Regions from separate parts of the Alterirhizorhabdus profundi genome, predicted to be linked through region 3. Evidence: predicted binding sites of a transcription regulator. Region 3 holds the regulator's gene; each other region holds the start of a gene.
The links. The regulator LexA, encoded in region 3, represses DNA repair genes until DNA is damaged. The targets are predictions, from matches to a motif close to GTTCCNCNCTTGTTCT.

Region 1 (4,094 bases), 600 kb from region 3:
CCGCAGCGGACACGCTGCTCGGCCCCATCCACCCGCAGGCAGGCGAGCAGCAGCGCCCGCGCGCCCAGGCCGCGCAGGCCGAGCTCGCGCACCAGCATCGTCATCGCATCGGCCAAGGCGGTGGCGATCGCCTCGGCGGTGGCGATCGGCTCGACGAAGCGCAGCGTGGCGGATGGCGGCTGGAACGGCGCGATCGCCTCGATCGGCTCGCCTTGCCGGCCGATCGCTTGATCGATCCGGGCGATCAGGCTGGTGCCGAAGCGCCGGCCGATCGGCCCGCGCGGGCTGGCCAAGAGATCGCCGACCGTCTCGATGCCCAGCCGGCGGGCGGCGTCGATCTGGTTCTGCTCCAGCCGCAGCGCGGCCGGCGGCAGCTGGGCGATCGCCGCCGCCTCGCCGCCGCTCGGGCAGATCGCCAGCGGCTCGCGTCCGTAGCGGGCGAGCGCGTGGGCGGCGCCCGCCGTGCCGGCCACGGCGATGCGCGCGGTGAAGCCGGCACGCGCGCAGGTGCGCAGCATCCGCGCGGCCACCGCCCGCTCGCCGCCGAACAGGTGGGAGACGCCGGTCAGATCCAGCCACAGCCCGTCCAGCCCGGCCGACACGGCGGCCGTCGGCGTCCAGCGGCGGGCGGCGAACAGGGCCAGCCGCTCCAGGATCGCCGAGTCGGCCGCCGGCGCCGCATCGCGCACGTCCAGCCCCGGCACCAGCGCGCGCGCCTGCGTCAGCGGCATGCCGGGCAGCAGGCCGAGCGCGCGGGCGGCGGGGCAGGCGGCGGCCACGACTATGCGCGGGCCGACCGGATGGGCGGTGACGAGCGGCGCCGTTCCGGATGCTTCGCCGAGGGGAACGGGCAGCTGGCCGCCGCCGGCGCCCCCATCGTCCGGCCGCATCGCCCTGAAAGGCTGGATCGCAAACGGCTGGCTGGCCAGCGACGGACCCTTGAACGATCCGTGGTGGATCGGCTTGCCGCCGGCGGGCCCGCTGCGAAAAGCCCCGTTCTTGAAGGGGTTCTCCGCCGCCTCGCTGCGGCGGCCGAGCTCGCGCACCGGCGGGCGCTGGTGCAGCGGCAGCCGCTCGATCTCGCACTGGGTGGCGGCGCGCTGGGCGGCCTTGCGGCGGCGGAAGGCCGCCCACGCGGCCTCCGGCGACGAGTCCTCCTCCGCATCCCGCGCCCATCGCGCGCCCGGCCGCCAGCCGCCGCGCGGCGCCGAGCAGGCGGTGGCATCATCCTGCGGATCGGCGACGGGCGGTTCTTCGCGGATGCGGGCGGGCGGATGCGGAGCGGACGGCCGGATCGCATCCGCCGTCTCAGGCCGCGCGGCGGCGTCGGCGCGGCGCAGGCGATCGGTCGCGAGATTCGGTAGGTAGAGCGAGGCGACCCTCGGCATCGCATCCTCCCAGGATACAGGAAAAAGGCTCGCCGCCACGCTGGCGGACGAGATCGACATGCCAGCGCGGCCGCCCCACGCCCGGCACCGGCAACGGCTCGGACGGGGCGCAGGCGATGCGCCAGCGGGTGGTGGCGGCGGAGGGCTCGGTCAGCGGATCGGCGTCGGCGGCAGACGATCGGGGCCGCCAGCGGCGCAGCAGCAGGGCGATGGTGCCGCCCTCCTCGGCGGCGAGCTGGAGGCGACGGGTGGCCGTCATGCCGATGCGGCCGACCTCGCCGATCACGGCGCACAGGCCGCCGTGGCGCAGGCCTTCCTCCATCACCGCCAATATGTCCGGATCGCGGCCCGCCTCGGCGTGGATCAGCCGGTTGGGGCCGAGCCCGGCCTGGGCCAGGCCGGGCGCGAACAGATCGCGCCGGCCGAACGCCCAGAGCATGTTCGCCCGCGCGCCGCCGGCGCGGGCGGCGATGCCGGCCACGAACAGGGTAGCGGCGGCATCGTCGGCGATGGCGCAGGTGGCGCCGGCAATCTCGTGCAGCCCGCCGGTCGCGAGGCCGCCATCGGCCAGCCGCGCGTCCAGCGTCTCCAGCCCGAACGGCAGCACCGCCCGCGCGGCGCCGGAGGCGGTGGCGCCGATGGCGCGCACCTCCTCCCGCAGGGCGGAGAGGCGTTCGGCGCGGGCGGACGGATACGCGGACATGATGGACTCGACGACTCTTGTGTTCCCTTTATGTTCCCAGCATGGGCGTGCCGCGTCAAGCGGAACGGAAGAGGCGCCGTGCCATATCCTGCCAGCAGGCGGGAATGGCACGCGCCTCACGGCGACTGCGGTGGAAGGCCTGCGCGGCGACGTTCTATCCCGCCGTGCCGGGCATCGGCGGCTCCACCCCGGACACCTTGCCCTCGGGCACGTCGTCCAGCCCGCGGCCGACATGGCTGCGGCTGCGGCTGTAGCCGAAATAGACGAGCAGGCCGATGCCGCCCCACACCGGCAGCACCAGGATGGCGAGCAGCGGCAGCGAGAAATAGAGCGCCACGCAGCCGACGATCGCCAGCGGCGCGATGATCCACACCGCCGGCGTGCGGAACGGGCGGACGCGGCCCGGATCGGTCCGCCGCAGCACCATCACCGATATCGCCACCATCAGGAAGGCGAACAGGGTGCCCGAGTTCGAATAGTCCGCCAGTCGGCCCACCGGCAGCACGGCCGCCGCCAGCGTGGCGCCGGCGCCCGTCACCAAGGTGACGACGTGCGGCGTGCGGTAGCGCGGGTGCACGCTGGCCAGCTTCTCCGGCAGCAGGCCGTCACGCGCCATGGTGAAGAAGACGCGGGTCTGGCCGAACATCATCATCAGCACCACAGAGGGCAGCGCCAGCACGGCGGCGAGACCGACGAGGCGGCCGATCTTCTCCCACCCGATCGTGTCGAGCACGTGGACCAGCGCCTCCTTGGAGCAGACGAGCGGCTCCTCCAGCCCGCCGCGCACGATGGCGGCGCAGCGCCCGGCCATCTCGGCCGATCCCGGCGCCAGCACGCCGCCGTCCGCGCCGACCACCGGCTGCGCGCCGATCGCGCCGATCGCGCCGGAGGCGACGAGCAGGTAGAACAGGGTGCAGATGAACAGGCTGCCGATCAGGCCGATCGGCACGTTGCGCTGCGGGTTCTTGGTCTCCTCGGCCGCGGTTGAAACGGCATCGAAGCCCACATAGGCGAAGAAGATCGAGGCGGCGGCGCCGAACATGCCGGAGGCGCCGGTGGGCGAGAAGGGCGTGAAATTCTCCGCGTTCAGCACCGGCAGGGTCAGCGCCACGAACAGGGTGAGGGCGGTGATCTTGATCGCCACCAGCACCGCGTTCACCCGCGCGCTCTCGGTCGTGCCCACGATCAGGAGCCACGTGACCAGCACCGAGATGACGACGGCCGGCAGGTTGAAATAACCGCCCGTCTCGATCGCGGCCTGCAGATCGGCCGAGGGCGCGGCGCCGAAGGCGAGCTGCACATGCGCCATCAGCGCATCGCCGTTGCTGAGCAGATGGGGAAAGCCGATCCCCAGCCCGCGCAGCAGGCCGACGGCGTGGTTGGACCAGCCGACCGCGACGGCGCTGGCGCCCACCGCATATTCCAGGATCAGCGCCCAGCCGACCATCCAGGCGAGCAGCTCGCCCACCACGGCGTAGGTGTAGGTGTAGGCGGAGCCGGAGACCGGCACCATGGAGGCGAGCTCCGAATAGCAGAGCGCCGCCACCGCGCAGACGAAGCCGGCGATGACGAAGCTGACGAGCATGCCCGGCCCCGCCTTCTGCGCCGCTTCCGACGTCAGCACGAAGATGCCGGTGCCGATGACCGCGCCCACGCCGAGCATGGTCAGCTGGAACGCGCCGAGCGTGCGGTGCAGGCCCTTGCGCTGGGCGGTGAGGAGAATGGCGTCGAGTGATTTCACGCGACCGAATATCATGCGGTGTCCCCCGACAGGCGGGCTGGAACACGGCCCGCTTCAATCGGCCGAGCCTAATCGGATATGGGACGGGCGCAAGCCTGCGCGGTTAGCGGCAGCGCGGGAACGGACATCGGCCGGGGCCGCGTCCCGCCCTCAGCGCGGCAGCATCGCGCCCAGCTGCCGCCCGCCGAAGATGTGGACGTGCAGGTGCGGCACCTCCTGATGGCCGTGCCCGCCGATATTGGCGAGCAGGCGATAGCCGGGC
Region 2 (4,094 bases), 2.2 Mb from region 3:
TCGATCGAGAACAACCGCATCGTGCGCGATCGTGACACGGCGCTCTACTTCTACCCCCGGCTGCGCGCCGACATCGTCGAGCAGGCGATCGACCGGCTGGGCCCGGGCGATCATCTGTGGGCCGCCGTCTCCCACCTGAAGAACGAGACGGTGGGCAATCTGATCGACGCGGCAGAACGCGGCGCGACGCTGGACCTGATCGTCCACGATACGGAGCGGCGCGTGCCGCAGCGGGCGATCGACCGGCTGACACGGGCCGGCGTCCTCGTCCGCCGCTTCCGCACGGCGGACGGGCTGCCGATGCACGCGAAATTCTTCGTGCTGGAGCAGGCCGGCCGCCGCACCGCCTATTTCGGCAGCCTGAACTTCAATCGCAACTCGCGCCTGCTGAACGACGAGCTGCTCGTCGCCTCCACCGACGCCGGGCTCAGCGCCCGCCTGCTGCGCCGCTTCGTCGTGATGGACCGAGAGGTGGATCGCCAGCCCGTCGCCGGCAGCCGCACCGGGCGATAGCCGGCTTGGCCGGCGCGGCCCGCACCCGGCCGGAAGCCCGATCCACGGCGGCGAGCGGCCGCGTCAGGCCAGCGTGCGGCCGTACCACAGCACCCGGCCGAGGATGTCGATGCGGGCGGGGTCGACATCCTGCCAGCTCGGAAAGGCGGGATTGTCGCTGCCGATCGTGATGCGCCGGCCCTGCGGCTGGCGCGCCAGCCGCTTGATCATCAGGCTGTCGTCCAGGCGGAGCACGTAGATGCCGTCGCGCAGCCGCTCGGCCCCGTCGCGGCGGTCGACCAGCACCTCGTCGCCGTCGGCCAGCGCCGGCGCCATCGATTCGCCGCTGACCCGGATGATCGAGAGACCGTCCGTGGCGCCCTTCGTCAGCCGGCGCAGCCAGGCGGGATCGAAGGCGACCGCGCCCAGCCGCTCCTCGCCGACCACGTTCGCGCCGTGGCCGGCGGAGGCGTGCACCGCCAGCACCGGCACGGGCACCAGATCGGCGCCGGCGATCCGATCGGAGCCGCCGAGCAGCGTCTCGCTCACGCCGAAATAGCGCGCCAGCGTCGCGCGATCCTGCTCGTGCAGGCGCCGGGGAGTGCCGCGCTTGATGAACTGCTGGATATAGGCGGCGTTGCGCCCCAGCATCCGCGACAGGGCCGCATAATCCTCGCGCCGTTCCTCAATCAGGCGCTGCAGCGCGGCCCGTGGCGTTTCCGGCGTGGCGAGCATCGGCGGCAGACTTTCCCCTGGTCTCCGCCTATTTTCGAACAAACAGGGAACATTGTAAAGAGCGGCGAGAGCATCGGCCGCGCACGCGACGCCGCCCGGGCCGCGATGCTCGCATCGCGCGGCCCGGGCGGCGTCTCGCGGGGATCAGGCCCGGCGGGTGCCCGTCATCGGGAAGCTGCCGAAAGCGCCGGCCGTCACGGTGCCGTCCAGGCTGTCGCCGGCGATCGTCGCCTTGCAGTCCAGCCGCATCGGGAACGGCATCTTCACCTCCATGGCCCAGCCGATCGTGTCGCCGTCCACGGTGCCGTCCGTCACCGGCAGGGTGCCCAGGGCGCCCGAAATCTCGCCGGTGAAGGTGGTGCCGGCGCTGTTCACGGTCAGCGCCGTCTTCTGCTCGCCCATCGGCGAGGCGGTCACGCAATCCCAGGTGCCGTCGACGTCGGCCATGTGTCGGTCCTCTGCTTTACGCGAGCGTCAATCGCTCGGCTTGACCACTTCGACCGGAAGGCCGACGCCGTCAAGCTGCGGCCGCACCTTGGCGGCATCGCCCACCACCACCCAGATCAGCCGCTTGGGATCGATCGCCGCCCGCGCCGCCGTATCCAGCGCCGCCGGCGTCAGCGCGCGATAGCGATCCGCCAGGCGCGTATAATAATCGTCCGGCCGGCCGTAGAGCGCGTTGCGCATAATCGCGCCGAGCAGATCGCCCGACGTCTCGAAGCTGCCGGGCAGCGACCGCACCGAATTGTTGACCATCCGGTCCCGCTCGTCGGGATCGATGCCCTTGGTGGAGAGGAAGGCGCTCATGTCGGCCAGCATCGCCTTGATCGAATCGCCGGTGCGATCGGTCTGCACCGGCGCGTAGACGATCAGCGGCGCATTCTCCTTCACCATCCGCACCTGCGTGCCGACGCCGTAGGCCCAGCCCTTGTCCTCGCGCAGATCCATGTTGAGGCGCGAGGTGAAGCTGCCGCCTAGCACCTCGTTGGCGGTGATCAGCGCGATCGGATCGTCGGTGCCCTTCACCGGCAGCACCTCGCCCGCCAGGATCAGCGACTGCGGGCTCTGCGGCCGGTCGATCAGCACGATCCGGCTGGGCCGCGCCATCCGGTCCTGGCGGAACAGCTTGGTGCCCTTGGGCACCGCCGGCGCCTTCCACGTGCCGAAGCGCGCCTCCAGCAGCGGCGTCAGTTCCGCCAGCGTGATGTCGCCCGCGACGAAGATCTTCGCATTGTCCGGCCGCAGCCACGCCTGCTGGAAGGCGACGAGGTCGGCGCGCGTCGCCGCCTTCATGCCCGCTTCCGTTCCCGATCCGGTGAACGGGATGCCGTAGGGGTGGGCCGGGCCGTAGAGCAGCGGCGGCAGTTCGCGCAGCGCGATGCTGTTCGGCTGCGTCTTCTCGGCGGCGATGCGGGCGAGCAGCTGGCCGCGCAGGCGCTCCACCTCCTCCGGCTTGAACGACGGGTTCTGGATCACGTCGGCGAGCAGATCGAGCGAGGGGGCGAGGTTGGGCTTCAGCGCGAACAGGCTGACGGAGGTGCTGTCCATGCCCGCGGCCGAGGAGATGGTGGCGCCCAGCCGCTCCTGCTCCTCGGCGATGCGGATCGAATCGCGGGTGGTGGTGCCCTCGTCCAACAGCGCCACGGTCAGCGCCTCGGTGCCGAGCTTCGCCTTCGGATCGGCGGCGTTGCCCGCGTCGAACGCCACGGAGACGCGCACCGTGGGCACCGTGGTGCGCCGCGCCAGCACCACCTCGATCCCGTTCGAAAGTGTCGCGCGCTCGATCGCGGGGAACACCAGGTCGCCGATCGGCTGCACCGGCGGCGCCGTGCGGGACGGGCCGGGCGCCTGTTTCGGCGCCGGTGGCGGCGCCGGTTTCGCGACAGGGGCGGCCATCGACGCGGCGGGTGCGGCGGCGCCGCCCTGCTTCGGATCGCGATAGTAAAACGGCCCACGCGCCATGCCGCCGCCGGCGGCGGCCATGTCGGCGGCGCTGCGCTCGCCGGGCTCCACCGTCAGCCGGTAGACCGGCCGGCCGAGCCACTTGCGCGCCGCCGCCAGCACCGTCTGCGGCGTGGCGGCGGCATATTCGGCCAGATCCTTGGCATATTTGTCCGGATCGTTCGAATAGACCGCGCCTTCGGCCAGAGTGACGGCCTTGCCGCCGAACCCGCCGACCGACTCCAGGCCGGAGATGCGCCCGGCCACCTCGCGCGTCGCCGCCCGCTTCACCTCGTCGGCAGTGGGGCCGTCCTTCAGGAAGGCGGCGATCTGCGCGTCCAGCTTCGTCGCCACCCCCGCCGCGTCGACGCCCGGCTTCACGTTCGCGGTGATCTCGATCAGCGAGATCTTCTCGAACTCCTGCAGCCCGGCGGAGGTGCTGACGGCCACCTTGTCCTTGCGCACTAGGCTGTTGTCGAGCCGGGAGGAGGAGAGGCCGCCGATGATCGTCAGCGCGATGTCCAGCGGCACTGCGTCCGGATCGTTGAGGCCGGGCGCCACCCAGTTGCGGTAGATCCGCGTCGTCGCCACGCGGTCCTTCATCACCTGATCGACGGGCTTCGGCAGCGTCGGCACCGTCACCTCCGGCCGCGCCGTCTCGGGTCCGCGCGGGATGGCGCCGAACCACTGCTTCACCTTGGCCTCGGCCGTCTTCCGGTCGATGTCGCCGGCCAGCACCAGCACGGCGTTGTTCGGCCCGTAATGGGCGCGGAACCAGTTCTTCACATCCTCCAGGCTGGCCGCGTCCAGATCCGCCATCGAACCGATGGTCGAGTGGTGGTACGGATGCCCTTCCGGGAACAGCGTGTTCAGCTGGGCATATTCGACGAGGCCATAGGGTTCGTTGTCGCCCTGCCGCTTCTCGT
Region 3 (4,094 bases):
AAGACGGCCGAGCTGATCCCGCTCTGCCATCCGCTGCCGATCGCCGCCGTCTCGCTCGATCTCGTGCTCGAGGAGGGCGCGATCCGCTGCACCGCCGAGGTGACGACCCGCTACTCGACCGGCATCGAGATGGAGGCGATGACCGCCGTCTCGGTCGCGCTGCTGACGATCTACGACATGGCCAAGGCGCTCGATCGCGGTATGCGGATAGAGGGCGTCCGCCTGCTCGCCAAGTCCGGCGGCCGCTCGGGCGACTGGCGCGCGGCATGAGCCTGCTGCCCGTCGCCGAGGCGCAGGCCCGCATCCTCGCGCTCGGCCGGCCGGTGGCGGCGGAGACGGTGTCGCTGAACGCCGCCGCCGGCCGCTTCGCCGCCGCCGACGTGACGGCGCGGCGCACACAGCCGGCCGCCGACCTGTCGGCGATGGACGGTTACGCGCTCCGCTTCGCCGAGCTGCCCGGCCCGTGGACCGTGGTGGGCGAGAGCGCCGCCGGCGCCGGCTTGGACACGCCCCTCGCGCCCGGCGAGGCGGCGCGGATCTTCACCGGCGCGCCGCTGCCGGCGGGCGCGGACACGGTGCTGCTGCAGGAGGAGGCGGAGCGGGACGGGGCAAGGCTGATCCTGGCCGGCGAGGGGCCGCCGCGCACGGGCGCGCACGTGCGGGCGGCGGGCACCGATTTCATCGCCGGCGGCACGCTGATTGCGGCCGGCGCCCTCATCACCCCCGCGCGGATCGGGCTGGCGGCGGTCGGCGGGCACGGCACCCTGCCCGTGCGCCGCCGCCTGCGCGTCGCCCTGATCTCCACCGGCGACGAGCTGGTGCCCGCCGGGCAGCCGGTATCGGGCACGCGCCTGCCCTCGTCCAACGCGCCGATGCTGGCCGCCTTGCTAGGCGGGCTGGCGGTGGACGTGATCGATGCCGGCATCGTGCCCGATCGGCTGGATGCGCTCGCCGCCGCCTTCGCGCGGGTGGTCGATGCCGATATCGTCGTCACCACGGGCGGCGCGTCCGTCGGCGATCGCGATCTCGTCCGCCCGGCGCTGGCGGCGGCGGGGGCGACGATCGATTTCTGGCGCATCGCGATGAAGCCGGGCAAGCCGCTGATGGCCGGGCGGCTCGGCGATGCGGTGATGGTCGGCCTGCCCGGCAATCCGGTATCCGCCTTCGTCACCGCCAACCTGTTCCTGCTGCCGCTGGTGCGCGGCATGCAGGGCGCGGCCGATCCGCTGCCCCGCATTATGCCCGCCACGCTCGCCGGCCCGCTGCCGGCCACCGGCGTGCGGGCCGAATATCTGCGCGGGCGGTGGGATGGCGGGCGGGCGATGCCCCTCTCCGGGCAGGACAGCGCGGCCCTGGCGAGCCTCTCCGCCGCCGAGCTGCTGATCGCCCGCGCGCCGCATCAGGCGGCACTGCCGGCGGGCGCGGCGGTGGAAATACTGCCGATCGGGTGAGATGCGCTTGACAGGGCGATTCGGGCTTCTTACACGTTCCCCGTTCGTTCCCGTTCCGGAGCCCGCCATGCTCACGCGCAAGCAACATGAACTGCTCTGCTTCATCCACGATCGCTTGGGGGAGACGGGCGTCTCGCCCTCGTTCGAGGAGATGAAGGAGGCGCTGGACCTGCGCTCCAAGTCCGGCGTCCACCGCCTCATCAGCGCGCTGGAGGAACGCAGCTTCATCCGCCGCCTGCCGAACCGCGCCCGCGCGCTGGAAGTGCTCAAGATGCCGGAACGCGCGCGCGAGGCGCCGGTGGTGAAGCCGATCGCCAAGGCGCCCGCCGTGCTGCCGATCGCCGCCAACGACGTGATCGAGCTGCCGCTGCACGGCCGCATCGCCGCCGGCGTGCCGATCGAGGCGATGGAGGGCCAGACCTCGCTCTCGGTGCCCGCCGCCCTGCTCGGCCCGGGCGAGCATTATGCGCTGGAGGTCGCCGGCGACTCGATGGTCGAGGCCGGCATCCTGGATGGCGACTATGCGCTTATCCTGCGGACGGAGGTGGCGCGCGACGGCCAGATCGTGGTCGCCCTGATCGAGGACAGCGAGGCCACGCTCAAATATTTCCGCCGCGAGGGCAGCATGATCCGCCTCGATCCCGCCAACCGCGCCTATGATCCGCAACGCTACGCGCCCGATCAGGTGCGCGTGCAGGGCCGCCTGGCCGGGCTGCTGCGCCGCTACTGATGGCGGAGGAGCGTGAACCTGGCGATCGGCGGCGGGACGCGGCCGGCTCTGGGACAAGTCGATCGTAGAGGGTGGATGAGGCTTTGGAGAGCGTGTTCGCTGCGACGGAGATCCCGGCGCGCGGCACAGGCTCGACCGTCGAGCCGGTCTGAAGCTCGACGTAGCTTCGGCTAGCGCCGCAGTCCCCGCGTTCGTCCGCTACCGTTCGCAGCACGCGGCCGACTGCCGGGGCGGCACTCGCCCAGCACCGCTCGCTCAGCACCGCACCCCGACTCAGTCCTTCTTGTTCAGCGGCGACATCACGTCGCGGCCGAAACGGGTGATCATCTCGCCGATCTGGCGGGCCTGCTCCACGCTGCGCGTGCTCTGCTCGCGCACGTAGTCGCCCTGCAGCTTCATCAGGTCCGTCACCGACGTCACCTTGGCGGCGGCGCGCAGCGCGGCAAACGCCTCGCGGGTGTTCTGCTCGGCATGGTCGATGACGGTCAGGCTGATCGCGGAGCTGTTCTCCGCGGCCTTGGCGCCCGCGCCGCGCAGCGCGTCGCCGGCGGCCTTCAGCGGCTCCACGATACGGTCCTTCATGTCGCCCGTCTGATTGTCGTCGGCCATCGCTCGTCCCCTTGCCAGAGTGCGGATCAGTCTAGGTCGCGGCCCGATCCGGCGCAATCGCCAACTCGGCGCCGTCCAGCCCGCGCGCGCGCAGCAGCGCCGCCTCGTCCGGCCCGCGCCCGCGGAACGCGACGAAGGAATCCATCGGATCGCGGCTGTCGCCCCGCGCCAGTATCTCCTCGCGGAAGCGGCGGGCGAGCGCGGCGTCGAAGATGCCGCCCTCCTCCTCGAACGCGCCGAATGCGTCGGCGTCCAGCACCTCCGACCAGAGATAGCTGTAATAGGCGCTCGCATAGCCGCCATCGAACACGTGGGTGAAATAAGGCAGCCGGTGACGCATGCCGATCGCCGGCGGGCAGCCGAGCCGGTCGAGCATCGCCGTCTCGAACGCCGCCACGTCCAGCTCGGCCGGCGGATCGCGGTGCAGCGCCAGATCGACGAGGGCGGAGGCGAGGAACTCCACGGTGGCGAAGCCCTGGCCGTAGGTGTCGGCCCGGGCCAGCGCCGCGATCAGCCCGTCCGGCACGCCGAAGCCGCGCAGCACCTCCGGCGCCACGATCCAATGCTCCATGAACTTGCTCGGAAACTCCACGAAGTCGCGCGCCACGCACGTGCCGGCCTGGCTGGGATAGGTCACGTCGGAGAGCAGGCCGTGCAGCGCGTGGCCGAACTCGTGGAACAGGGTCCGCGCCTCGTCGATCGAGAGGCGGGCGTCGCCGCCCTCGCCCTTCGCATAGTTGGCGACGGTGTAGACGATCGGCCGCACGCTTCCGTCCAGCTTCTCCTGGGTGCGCAGGCTGCCCATCCACGCGCCGCCATGCTTCTCGGGCCGGGCGAAATAGTCGGTGTAGAGCAGGCCCACGTCGGCGCCGGCCGCATCCACCACGTCCCATGCGTCCACGTCCGGATGGTAGACCGGCAGGTCCGGCCGCGCGCGGAAGCGGAGGCCGTAGAGCCGGCCGGCCGCGTCAAAGGCGGCCCGTCGCACCGCGCCCAGCCGCAGATGCTCGGCAAAGGCGGCGCCGTCCAAGGCGTAGCGTTCGCAGCGCACCCGCTCGGCATAGAAGCGCCAGTCCCACGGCTGCAGCGCGAAGCCGTCGCCATCCTCCGCGTGATCGGCGTCGATCAGCGCCTGCAACTCGCGCGCCTCGTCCAGCGCGCGGGCGCGCGCCGGTTCCCACACCCGCATCATCAGCGCCTCGGCGGCGTCGGGCCGGGCGGCCATGCTGTCGTCCAGCTTGTAGTCGGCATAGGTCGCATAGCCCAGCAGCCGCGCGCTCTCCGCCCGCAGCGCCACGATCTCT

Region 1: the regulator LexA is predicted to act here: its motif matches at 2,113-2,128, upstream of GNT64_RS07105 (ImuA family protein).
Region 2: the regulator LexA is predicted to act here: its motif matches at 1,263-1,278, upstream of GNT64_RS15840 (S24 family peptidase).

What each region holds. Positions count from the first base shown of each region.
Region 1 is NZ_CP046535.1:1,538,140-1,542,233, reverse strand. Features, by position in the region: gene GNT64_RS07110 (DUF6504 family protein) at 1-1,388, opposite strand, end outside; gene GNT64_RS07105 (ImuA family protein) at 1,309-2,091, opposite strand; gene GNT64_RS07100 (amino acid permease) at 2,246-3,847, opposite strand; gene GNT64_RS07095 (HIT domain-containing protein) at 3,983-4,094, opposite strand, start outside.
Region 2 is NZ_CP046535.1:3,295,851-3,299,944, forward strand. Features, by position in the region: gene GNT64_RS15835 (phospholipase D-like domain-containing protein) at 1-513, shown strand, start outside; gene GNT64_RS15840 (S24 family peptidase) at 577-1,227, opposite strand; gene GNT64_RS15845 (hypothetical protein) at 1,372-1,674, opposite strand; gene GNT64_RS15850 (M16 family metallopeptidase) at 1,702-4,094, opposite strand, start outside.
Region 3 is NZ_CP046535.1:935,773-939,866, reverse strand. Features, by position in the region: gene moaC (cyclic pyranopterin monophosphate synthase MoaC) at 1-270, shown strand, start outside; gene GNT64_RS04310 (molybdopterin molybdotransferase MoeA) at 267-1,451, shown strand; gene lexA (transcriptional repressor LexA) at 1,519-2,181, shown strand; gene GNT64_RS04300 (phasin family protein) at 2,455-2,790, opposite strand; gene GNT64_RS04295 (M3 family metallopeptidase) at 2,822-4,094, opposite strand, start outside.